DNA from 2 places in the Rhizobium sp. FG96 genome. Region 2 is predicted to be linked to the other one. Evidence: riboswitches for the same ligand, from Rfam matches in the RefSeq annotation. Region 2 holds a riboswitch; the other holds the start of a gene.
The links. A riboswitch is a leader RNA that binds a small molecule or an ion and turns the genes downstream of it on or off. The one in region 2 is predicted to bind cobalamin.
Positions count from the first base shown of each region.

Region 1: linked by a shared signal. The riboswitch ahead of bluB (5,6-dimethylbenzimidazole synthase) and the one ahead of ACODR6_RS29500 (acyl-CoA thioesterase) in region 2 are both predicted to bind cobalamin.

Region 1 is NZ_JBMDIL010000019.1:79,203-85,083, reverse strand. Features, by position in the region: gene ACODR6_RS29255 (NADP-dependent malic enzyme) at 1-71, shown strand, start outside; gene ACODR6_RS29250 (DUF2865 domain-containing protein) at 198-1,295, shown strand; gene bluB (5,6-dimethylbenzimidazole synthase) at 1,323-2,006, opposite strand; cobalamin riboswitch at 2,050-2,231, opposite strand; gene ACODR6_RS29240 (TolB family protein) at 2,250-3,080, opposite strand; gene ACODR6_RS29235 (NYN domain-containing protein) at 3,111-3,824, opposite strand; gene ACODR6_RS29230 (NAD+ synthase) at 3,909-5,591, opposite strand; gene ACODR6_RS29225 (LTA synthase family protein) at 5,833-5,881, shown strand, end outside.
Region 2 is NZ_JBMDIL010000020.1:4,583-10,463, reverse strand. Features, by position in the region: gene ACODR6_RS29510 (IS110 family transposase) at 1-671, opposite strand, end outside; gene ACODR6_RS29505 (serine hydrolase domain-containing protein) at 618-2,153, shown strand; cobalamin riboswitch at 2,430-2,638, shown strand; gene ACODR6_RS29500 (acyl-CoA thioesterase) at 2,738-3,577, shown strand; gene ACODR6_RS29495 (LysR family transcriptional regulator) at 3,570-4,451, shown strand; gene ACODR6_RS29490 (DUF1852 domain-containing protein) at 4,595-5,644, shown strand; gene ACODR6_RS29485 (methionine synthase) at 5,672-5,881, shown strand, end outside.

The sequences.
Region 1 (5,881 bases), on a different contig from region 2:
CGTCGGTCACCTCGCGCGGCGTCGTCAACATGGCGGCTCTCGCCGTCGTCGAGGCACAGCAGCCGGCGTGAATTTGCGGTCGATCGGAAAAATGCGTTAGAATTCCTTCGTTAGCTTGTTAACGGAAGGCAGCTAGACAGGATGGATGCGGCAAATGCCCTGCCGCTTCCGGTTTGACTATGCTGCGGGATGATACCGTGAAACGCCGAAGCCTGACCCTTGCCGTTTTCCTTGCGGCTGCCGCGCCCGCGGCGGCGCAGACGAGTGCGATCTGCGAGGATCTGCGCGGCCGCCTTGCCGACCTGCCGCAGGTGATCGGTAACGGCCCGGAAATCCGCCAATATGCGAGCGCCATAGCCGAGCAGAATCTCGAGCTCCGCAAGCTGCGCAACGACCTGCGCAGCAACGGCTGCAGCGTCGACAGCATGGTCGTCATCGGCGGCGAGAATGCCGGCTACTGCAGCGACCTGCAGGAATCCGAAGCGCGGATGATCGACAACATCCACTACCTCCAGGACCGCCGCAACCAGCTACGCGAATCCGGCGGCAGCGATATCAACGAACGCCGCCAACTGATGGCCGCCCTCGACGACAACGGCTGCAACGACGATCCGGGCTATCAACCGGACGAGCGCGCCTACGAGCCGGCGCCAAGCACCGAAGAACAGGCGATGCGCGGCGATACCTTCATCCCGCTCGGCAACGGCGAGGAAGGCAACACGCAATATGGCGTGCCGCGCGGCGAGATGATGTCGCATGTCAGCACCATGTGCGTGCGCACCTGCGACGGCGGCTTCTTCCCGATCAGCACCAACGCCACCTCGATCGATTTCGGCCGCGATGCCTCGACCTGCTCGAAAATGTGCCCCGGCATCGAGACCGAGCTCTTCTATCAGGACGTTTCGAACACCGACGCCGCCAACATGATCTCGGCCGCAACGGGCGCCCGTTACAGCGCGATGCCGAACGCCTTCGCCTACAAGAACCGCGCTCCCGGCGAAAAGTCGTCCTGCACCTGCAATCTGACCGCCTATTACGAGCAAATGCGAAAGAACCAGACCGTCAGCGAACCGCCGCCGAAGGGCTCGATCACGACGATCACCACCAAGCCTGCAGCCACGGCATCTCAAACGCCGGCTGCACCGCAGCCACAGATCCCGGACCGGCCCTATGAGCCGCAGAATAGCAAGGTCCGCCAGGTCGGCCCGCAATTCCTCGCAGGCGACCAGGGCAGCATCGATCTGAAGAACCCGGCAACATCAGGCCCACAGCCGCAGCAGCAACAGCAGAACTAACCGGCATGGGCTGAACGTCGACCGGTCCTAGCGGCGGCCCCAGCCATCGCGGAAGACCAGCTCCTCGAGCGGCAGCCGTTGCCTCCAGCCTTTGACGGCGAGTTCCGGCTCCCGGTAGAGCTCGTCGACATAGCCGACGCAAAGCCAGGCAACGATCTCGATATGCGCGGGCACGCCGAGGATCTCCTTGAGCTCGCTTTCACGGAAGATGCTGACCCAGCCGACGCCGACGCCTTCGGCCCGCGCCGCAAGCCACAGGTTCTGCACGGCGCAGACGGTCGAATAGCTGTCCATCCGCGGATTATGCGTACGCCCCAGCACCACCTCGCCGCTGCGCGTCGGATCGCAGGTGATGCAGACACCGAGCGGTGCCTTGAGGATGCCTTCGAGCTTCAGCGACCGGTAGGTCGCCTGCCGCTCGCCATCGAACATCCCGGCCGCCTCATGGTTGGCCAGATCGAACGCCTCCCACACCCGCCGCCTCACAGCGGCATCGTCGACAACGATAAAATTCCACGGCTGCATGAAGCCGACCGAGGGCGCGTGATGCGCGGCCGAAAGCAGCCGCATCAACACATCCTCGGGCACCGGATCCGGCAGGAACTGGTCGCGCACATCGCGCCTGGTCATGATCGCCCGGTAGACGGCATCGCGCTCGTCACCGGAAAAAGCGGATGCGCGCTGCAGCGCATCCCCGCTCAAGGGTCGCATCGTCAAATCCCCAACAACGCAACCGACCCGCCGTCCGCGCGGGATCAGTCTATGATGCCAGGCCGGTCTTCTGACTTGGCGTCATCCGCCCGCCGCAGCCTTCCCGGTCTTGACCAGTGGCATGATGCGGCAGGCGTCAGCCTTACAGCGTTGGGCACGTTCCGGTCTCTCACCGGATTCCCGATTCTCCCGCCAATGGCGGGCACCTGACGAAAACCCTCTTGCCCGTTTTACCGGCGCGCTTCAAGTGGCCGGGAAATAGCGCACATAGGCAAACTCATCACCATCCGGTGACCAGCAGGGAACATTGATCGTGCCCTGCCCGCCGAACAGTTCGAACAGCGTCGTCAGGTTGCCGCCATCCATGTCCATCAGCCGCAGCCTAACATGCAGGTCGCGCGGGTGGTCGAAAACATCAGGATCGTAGGAGAGGATCAGCACCCGGTCGTTGGTTGGCGACGGATGGGCAAACCAGTTGCCGTAATTGTCATGCGTGACCTGCTCCAGCCCGGTTCCATCGGGGTGAACGCGCCAGATCTGCATCAGCCCGGTCCGGCTGGAATTGAAATAGATCCACTGCCCGTCGAAGGAATAATCCGGCCCGTCATTGCGGCCTTCGCCATGCGTCAGCCGACGCTCGGTGCCGCCGTCGACCGCTATCGTATAGATGTCGAAGACGTCGTCGCGGATACCGCAATAGGCCAATTCCTTGCCGTCGGGCGACCAGCCGTGCCAGTAGGACGGAAGATTGGTGGTCACCTGCTTCGGCGCCCCACCTTCCGCTGGAAGCGTATAGATGCAGGATTTTCCGTATTCCGTCTTATCGGAAATCACATACCGCTTTCCATCGGGCGAAATGCCGTGATCGTTGTTGCAGGCGGCGGCAAAGCCGGTATCGACCTGCTTCAGCCCGCCCTCACCATCCGGTGACAAGCGATAGAGCAGCCCATCGCCGTTCAGCAGCAGATAGCGCCCGTCAGGCGAAAAGTTCGGTGCCTCGATCAGCTGCTCCGTCTGGAAAACCACCCGGCTCTTGGCCGTACGGATATTGTAGATCTCGACCGAACTGCGCATGCATGCCTCCCGCATTGTGCGGCGGTCCGGCTATCCGCCGTTCCGCTTCATTCTGATTTGCATGCGGTTTGTGCCATGCATCTGTGTCTCGATAAAGTCGCATCGCTTCAAAAGCGAACTGAGGTTCGGAGCGCCGAAATGCTGCGCCCTGAAGTCGGGATAGACCTGCCGCAGCAAGGTGCCAAGCTCGGCAATATCGAGCCAGCCTTCCTCCCTCAGCTTCGCCGTCTGCAGCGCCTGCGCGATATAGGGCCGGATGCTCGGTGACGGCTGCAGCGCCACGACCTTGGCCAGCGCCGGAAGGCTCGCAGGCGCCTCCGCGAGCCGCAACTCGAAGAAATCATCGAACGACTCGCGCAGCAGCCTGGAAGCATTCGGCGCACCAAGCCCGATCGCCTGCTTGCCGCGCATCCGGATGCGCGTCGCCAGATGGCCGAGGTCACGATCACTGCTGGCGATGCAGAAGAGATCGATTGCCGAAGCTCCTAGATATTCCATCGCATCGACGGCAAGCAGGATATCCGCACCGTCCTTGCCCGACTGGGAGCTGACCGCCGTCTGCAGGCTGAGCGCATGCTTTCCGGCAGCAGCGATCCACGGCTGCGCAGCCTCGCGCGTGAAGTCGCCATAGGCACGCCGCTCGATCAGACGTCCGTAGCCGGAGGCGATGTCGATGATCTCGCCCGCCGAGCGCGCCGGCAGGTTTTCGGTATCGATGAAGACGGCGACTTTCGTATCACGCACGATCAGGACCTCCCGCGTTTGCTTCGATAGAAACGCGGGAAGGTGCGGAAGTCAGCAGCTTTCGGTTGATCGGGTTAACGATCGCTAACTGCGATCCCTAAACCGGTTGGTAATCGGGTAGCGGCGATCACGGCCGAAATTCTTCTTGGTGATCTTCACGCCGGGCGCCGACTGGCGGCGCTTGTATTCGGCGAGATAGAGCAGATGCTCGACGCGGTGGACGGTCGCCACGTCATGGCCGCGCGCGACAATCTCGTCGACGCCCATTTCCTTCTCGACGAGGCATTCGAGAATGTCGTCGAGAACAGTATAAGGCGGCAGCGAATCCTGGTCCTTCTGGTCCGGGCGAAGCTCGGCTGACGGTGCCTTGTCGATGATATTCTGCGGAATGACGACGCCAGATGGCCCCAGCGCATCCGGCGGCACATGTTCGTTGCGCCAGCGCGAGATCGCATAGACCTGCATCTTGTAGAGGTCCTTGATCGGATTGAAGCCGCCGTTCATGTCGCCGTAGAGCGTGGCGTAACCGACCGACATTTCCGACTTGTTGCCCGTCGTCACCACCATCGAGCCGAACTTGTTGGAGATCGCCATCAGGATGACGCCGCGGGCGCGACTCTGCAGGTTTTCCTCGGTGATGCCGCTATCGGTGCCTTCGAAGAGGTCCGACAGCGCCGAAGTGAAGCCCTTCACCGGCTCCTCGATGGGCACGATATCGTAGCGGCAGCCGAGCGCCCTGGCGCAATCGGCGGCGTCCTTCAGCGAATCCTCCGATGTGTAGCGGTAGGGCAGCATGACGGTGCGCACCCGCTCCTCGCCGAGCGCATCGACGGCAATCGCCGCGCAGATCGCCGAGTCGATACCGCCCGAAAGGCCGAGCACCACATTCTTGAAGCCGTTCTTGTTGACGTAGTCGCGGAAGCCGAGCAGGCAGGCGCGGTAGTCGGCCTCTTCCTTCTCCGAAACATGCGACATCGGCCCTTCGCTGCAGCGCCAGCCGTTCTCGCCGCGCTTCCAGGTCGTGACCGCAAGCGCCGGCTCGAACTGGCTCATCTGGAAGGCTAGCGACTTGTCGCCGTTAAAGGCGAAGCTGGCGCCATCGAAGACCAGTTCGTCCTGGCCGCCGAGCTGGTTTGCGAAGATCAGCGGCAGGCCGGTCTCGATGACCTGGCGCAGCGCCACCTGGTGGCGCACGTCCACCTTGCCGCGATAATAGGGCGAGCCGTTCGGCACCAGCAGGATTTCAGCGCCGCTTTCGGCCAGTGTCTCGCAGACGCCGAGATCGTTCCAGATCTCCTCGCAGATCGGCACGCCGATCCTGACGCCACGGAAATTCACCGGCCCCGGCATCGAGCCTTCGTCGAAGACGCGCTTCTCGTCGAACTCGCCGTAATTCGGCAAGTCGATCTTGTCGCGTAGCACCAGGATCTTGCCGCCATCGATGACCGCAACCGAATTGTGCCGCCCGGTTTCGCCCTGGCGGGGGAAGCCGACGATGACGCCCGGGCCGCCATCGGCCGTATCGGCAGCGAGATCGTCGACCGCCTTCTGGCAGGCCTTCACGAAGGCCGGTTTCAGCACCAGATCTTCGGGCGGATAGCCGGAAATGAAGAGCTCCGTCAAAAGCAGAAGGTCCGCACCCTGGCGAGCGGCATCGGCGCGTGCCTCGCGGGCTTTCGCAAGATTTCCTGCAACATCGCCCACGGTAGGGTTCAGCTGCGCGACGGCGATACGGAGCGTGTTCAAGGGAGCGTTTTCCTGTGTCATGTCATTTATTTAGCGCGCGCGTCCTCGCCCCGCAACGTGCTCCGCCATGAAAAGCGGCAGTGTCTGATACGCGGAAAATTCAAATCCCAGGGAAAAGCAAGGAAACATTAATGGTTCATCTAGCGTTCATGGCGGGCATGTGACAGTTCGATGAAGTTTTTATGACGCCGCGAAATCGGCGGGAATGACATTGGAGTCCGCCTTGATCGCATCGGTCATGAAGTCCGCGCAGGCCAGAAGAATGGCGCTGCTTTCCACTGGTCTCGGCTCCAATGTCCGCTCTCCGGCTG
Region 2 (5,881 bases):
AGCGCGGCTGCGGCCTTCTCGTCGATCTGGCCCAGTTCGGGCATGTCGATGAGAAGCGTAAAGCCTGTGATCTGCGACACACCTGGGATCGAAACGAGGATATCGAACCTGGCCTTGAGGGACGGGTCCTTTGCAATCAGAGCCGTGATGGCACCGTCGATGGCCGTGATCTGGTGTTCGATCTGCCTGAGCCTGTCTACATTGTGTTTCTTCAGGAGCGGACTGGAAAGGGTCTTGGCCCTGTTCTTCGCGGCTGTCCTGTCCTTGATGAGGGCCAGTCTTGCCGTATGCAGCTCTTTCAAGTCATTGAGGACTTGCGTGTTGGCCTGAAGGATGCGCGTCTCCAGAAGTGCACCGTAACGGACCAGTAGACAGGCGTCGATCCTGTCCGTCTTGGCCAGACGACCGGTGGCTTCGCAGAAACGCCGGGCAAGGCGGGGATTGACCTTGGAGAGCGGCAGTCCCTGCACGACCATGAACCGCTCGAAGGCTTTGTGGTAGGGACCGGTCGGTTCGTAGACGATGCGTTGCACGGCCTTCGAGCCGATCCATTTGAGAATAGCTGCAAATCCCTTGCGGTCATTGGCAACCTTCAACGTTCGGCCCTCCGGCAACATATGCAGATCGACATGGTCTTTCGAGATGTCCGCGCCGATGGTAATATCCGTCATCTTTTCTCATCTCCCATGCTTGTCATCCGAGCCTCAAAGCTCGGGTATCCGTTCAGGACGATTGGAAAAGATGGGGGCGATCATACTCTAGCTCGGCCCGGCATTCGTCAGAATGGCGGCCTGCATTTCCACGATCCGTCCCCCATCGCCGGAGAAGGATGGCCGTCCTCTCCGGCGCTTCCTTATCTCACGAAGAAGCTCCAAAATCATAAGACAAGCATCTCGTGCCAAGCTATCCTTATCTGCCTGGCAACGAGACAAGAGAAACAAGACAGCCAAGATCAACCGAAAGCGCAGTGCGACTTGGTGCTCGGCTTGTTGAATGGAGAGAACGCGGTGAACGGGGAAGGCATCCTCATGTCGACGCGGCTTGGCCGCTTCCTCAGGCTGCGCGGGGTGTCCAATCATGACCACCTCCTCCTGCCCAGCGTTGCGCTGGCAGCCGCCGAAAAGCCACTTCCTCTGCCGCGGTCCGACAAGGACGTCACATTCGGCGCGATCACGACACTTGGCCCGAAAGGCACCCACGAAACGGCTCTGGAGAGCCTGCTCGTCGATACCGGCACCACGGCGCTTGTGGCTGTCCGCGACGGCAGCATTGTATACGAGTTTTACGGCAATGGTGGCGCGCGCGAGACCGTCAACCGCTGCTTCTCGGTAACCAAGTCGTTTACTTCGGCATTGGTGGGTTGCGCCATTTCTGAGGGTTTGTTTGCTGGGCTCGACGAGACGGTCGGGGCCCTGCTGCCGGCACTTTCGGGATCGCCGGCGGGTGCGCTGACCTTGCGGCACCTGCTCGAGATGCGCAGTGGCCTGCGCTTCGTCGAGGGGGTGATGCCTTGGTCGGACGATGCGATCGTCTATCTTTCTCCCGACTGCCGAGCAGCGGCCCTGCGGGCGCCGGTGAGCGATCCGGTCGGCGCCTATTTTCATTATAACGACTACCACCTGATGATCGTCGGCATGATGCTGGAAAAGGCAACCGGCGAGCCACTACAGCGCTATTTCGAGCGCAAGCTATGGCAGCCGATCGGCGCAGAAAATCGAGCCAGCCTGACGGTCGATAGCACGGCTGCGGGCTTTGCTCATATGGAGAGCGGCCTGAATGCGACGGCGGTGGACCTCGCCAAATTCGGCCAGATGTTCCTCGATGGCGGCATGGTGGGCGGGCGCCAAGTGGTGCCGGCAGACTGGGTGGCCTCGAGTACAGGCGCCACAGGGGCGCGACGCGACCCTGACTGGTTTCGCTACTATAACGGCAAGCCTTGGGGGCGCGTATTCGCTTCGGGCAAGGTATTCTACAAGCATTTCTGGTGGGGCTACCAGCACGGCGACATTGATGATTTCTTTGCGATGGGTGCCCTGGGACAGCATATCTATGTGTCGCCGAAAGACCGCACGGTGATCGTCCGGCTCAGCGAGCGCTTTCCGCCGGGATGCTGGTGGCCGCCGATCTTCCGGCAGATCATAGAACAGATGTAGGTATCCTCACGCTCAATATTCACTCGGTCATCGGGCTCGATGTTCCATAAATATGCGTTATCCAAGAAGCATTTCCTTCCAGATACTTTAGTTGTCTTATTAACCTGCCGCCGGTTCGATTCCCTTCAAGGCGTCTGTCGTTTTTAGAAGTGAAGGGTCGTCTGTTCGACTCTGTCATGAAGACAGAATCGCGTTCGATTGCTTTGGGATCACGCGAGCGTGGATCATGCCATATAAAGATGTCGTTATATGGTTGACGGCTATACGCTTGCCAAGACATAGTGCGCCAATCGTGGTTCTGCGGATGTCGAAATCCGGAGCTAAGAGGGAATTCGGTGGCGGCGAGACAATCGCCCATACCGGAGCTGCCCCCGCAACTGTAGGCGGAGAGTTGACGTTCAATATGTCACTGAGGAAGCCCTCGGGAAGACGAACGTCAGCGATGACCCGCAAGCCAGGAGACCTGCCGCGATAGATAACGTCCACGGGCGGGGTGTCCCGGTGTGCCGCTTTCAGCGATCGGCATGCCGTGTCGTTCGCCTTGCGTCATGCGTCCGCCCCGTCACAACCTGATGGAATTGCGGATGACACGGACTATCAAATCAACCGGCCAGCAAGCTCTGGCGACCAGTCTCATAGACATCGTTTTTCCCGGAGATACAAACCATCACGGTACGCTATTTGGCGGAGCTGGTCTTGCACTCATGGATCGCGTCGCGTTCATCGCAGCTACCCGCTTCGGACGTGTTCCCTTTGTGACAGCCTCCTGCGAGCGCATCGATTTCAAGCAGCCGGCGCGTGTCGGCCACATCGTTGAATTCTCGGCGACACCGGTCAGAGCTGGGCGAAGATCTCTGACGGTCGAGGTCGAGATGTTCGCGGAGACCGTCGTTGGGCATCAACGACATGCCTGCACTCGCGGGATCTTTCATATGGTGGCCATTCCCGACGGAGAGAATGCTCGGGATTTTTCCTTACCGGAACTTCTGCCCATGGTGACGCCGCTCTCGATGGCGGGTGTCAGGATGGTGGATATCGTATTCCCGGATCAGGCAAACAGTGTCGGGCGGATGTTCGGTGGCGAGGCCATCTCCTTCATGACAAAAGCCGCCTTCGTGGAAGCGTCGCGCTACTCCGGCAAGCTGGTGGTCCTGGCGTCATCCGAGCGTGTCGACTTTGCGAGACCCATTGAGATCGGGGAGATCGTCGAGGCGGAGGCTCGTATCGAACGTGTTGGTCACAGCTCGATGCGGGTTGAGACAAAGCTGTGGTCGGAAAATCTGCTGACGGGCGAAAGATCCATTACCGCCACTGGATGCTTCAACATGGTGGCGGTCGGCGAAGACAGCCGGCCAATTTCCATTGCCGAGAGAGCCCTCGCTACAGCAGCTTCCAGCAGCGAGAACGGACACGCTCATGCTTGACCGTCAGCATTTATCGATCCTGCGCGAAGTGGATCGCCTGGGAAGTCTGACCGCAGCCGCGGAACGGCTCAACGTGACCCAGTCCGCGCTCAGCCATATGATCCGAAAGCTGGAAGACCGCTATGGCGTGGCGATGTGGGAGAAGGACGGCCGCAATCTGCGTCTCACACAGGCTGGGCGCTACGTTGTTTCGGTGGCGCAGCGTGTCCTGCCCCAGATCGAGAGAGCTGAAAATGTGCTGATGGACTATCGTCAGGGGCAGCGGGGCTCTTTGAAAATCGGCATGGAATGTCATCCCTGCCATCAATGGCTCATGAGTGTGACAAAACCCTACCTTATGGACTGGCCGCAGGTGGACCTCGAGCTGACGACTTCATTCGCATCTGGCGGTATGTCGGCGCTGACGGGCCATGAGATCGACATCCTGATCACTCCAGATCCAATCGAGGCGCCGGGCATTCTTTATGTGCCGGTGTTTGATTATGAGCTCGTGCTCGCAGTTCCAAGCTCCCACCCGCTTGCGAACAGGGACTGTGCCGATCCGACGGATCTCACCCATGAAACGCTCCTGACCTACCCGGTGCCACCGCAGCGGCTGGATGTATTCACGCAGTTTCTGGTGCCGGCCAATTGCAGCCCGCGCCACCATCGCAATGTCGAGACCACGGAAATGATGCTTCAGCTCGTGGCGGCCGGCCGCGGCGTCAGCGCTATTCCAGACTGGCTGGTGCGTCAGGAGGCAGCAACGCTTGGAGTCCGTCCAGTGCGGATCGGACAGGCCGGGATCCACAAGAGCATTCATCTCGGACTGAGATGTGGGGACGAGGCCATCGATTTCATCGCAGGCTTTCTCACGACGTCGCGCCGTTCGTGAGAAAGCCTGCATTCCAAAGCATGAGAGCCGCTCATGATTGTGTGAAATCAAATCAATTTTTCTCTCTCAAAAGCTCAGACATAAGGAGGCACAAATCAGCAGTAGATTTCTGCAGCACTTATGAGTAGAGGGCGAGAAAAGCGATGAGAGCGATAAAGGAGAAACGAAGCGACCCCGCTTTCAATTCGGATGTACAGAAAGATGAGGTGCAGGACACGGGCTTTCATTTCGCTCTCAAGAGTATTCCCTTCGATGAGAACTACGTTCCGGCAGTGAACACGCGCATCACGACAAACTTCGCCAACCTCGCCAGGGGAGCGGGCCGTCAGGAAAATCTTCGCAACACATTGAAGATGATCGACAACCGCTTCAACGCTTTGGCCCCTTGGGACAATCCTACGGGTGACCGCTATTCCGTCGCCCTCGACATAGTCTCTGTGGAGCTTGCGACCAATGTTCGAGGCCAATCTGACGCCTTCCCCGTCATCGAGATCCTGAAAACGACAATCATCGATCGCGCCACGAATGCGCGCATCGACGGCATTGTTGGAAATAACCTGTCCTCCTACATCCGTGACTATGATTTCAGCGTCGTGCTGCCAAACCACAATAAGGATCGGCCCACATTCGGCGCGCCAGACAATTTTGGCGATCTGCACGGAAACCTGTTCAAATCGTTCGTGAATTCAAAGGCCTACAGGGATCATTTTCTTAAATCCCCGGTCATCTGCCTCAGCGCATCAAGCAGCAGGATGTATCGTCGGACTGAAAATCGGCATCCGATACTCGGTATCGAATACCAGCAAAATGAGTTTTCTTTGACCGACGAATATTTCGGGAAGATGGGGCTACAGGTTCGCTTCTTCATGCCGCCGAACAGCGTTGCGCCTCTTGCCTTCTATTTTTCAGGCGATTTGCTGAGTGACTACACCAATATTGAACTGATCGGCACGATCAGCACGATGGAGACGTTCCAAAAGATCTATCGCCCCGAAATCTACAATGCCAATTCACCGTCCGGCAGCGTCTATCAGCCGAGCCTGAAACATCAGGACTACTCCCTGACCCGCATAATCTACGATCGGGAAGAGCGGAGCCGGCTTGCCGTGGAGCAGGGCAAGTTCGCCGAGGACCATCTGATCAAGCCCTACGGGCACATTCTTGAACAGTGGTCCGCCAGACACGCCCATTGACGAACCAAAATCACAAGGTCGAATGCCATGAAAACACTTTTGCCCACATCCACTGCCGGAAGCCTGCCGAAGCCTTCATGGCTTGCAGAGCCTGAGAAGCTCTGGTCGCCGTGGAAACTGGAAGGTGAGGAATTAACCGAAGGCAAGCAAGATGCCCTTCGCCTTGCTCTCGATGACCAGAGCCAAGCGGGCATTGATATCGTCAGCGATGGCGAGCAGACGCGTCAGCACTTCGTC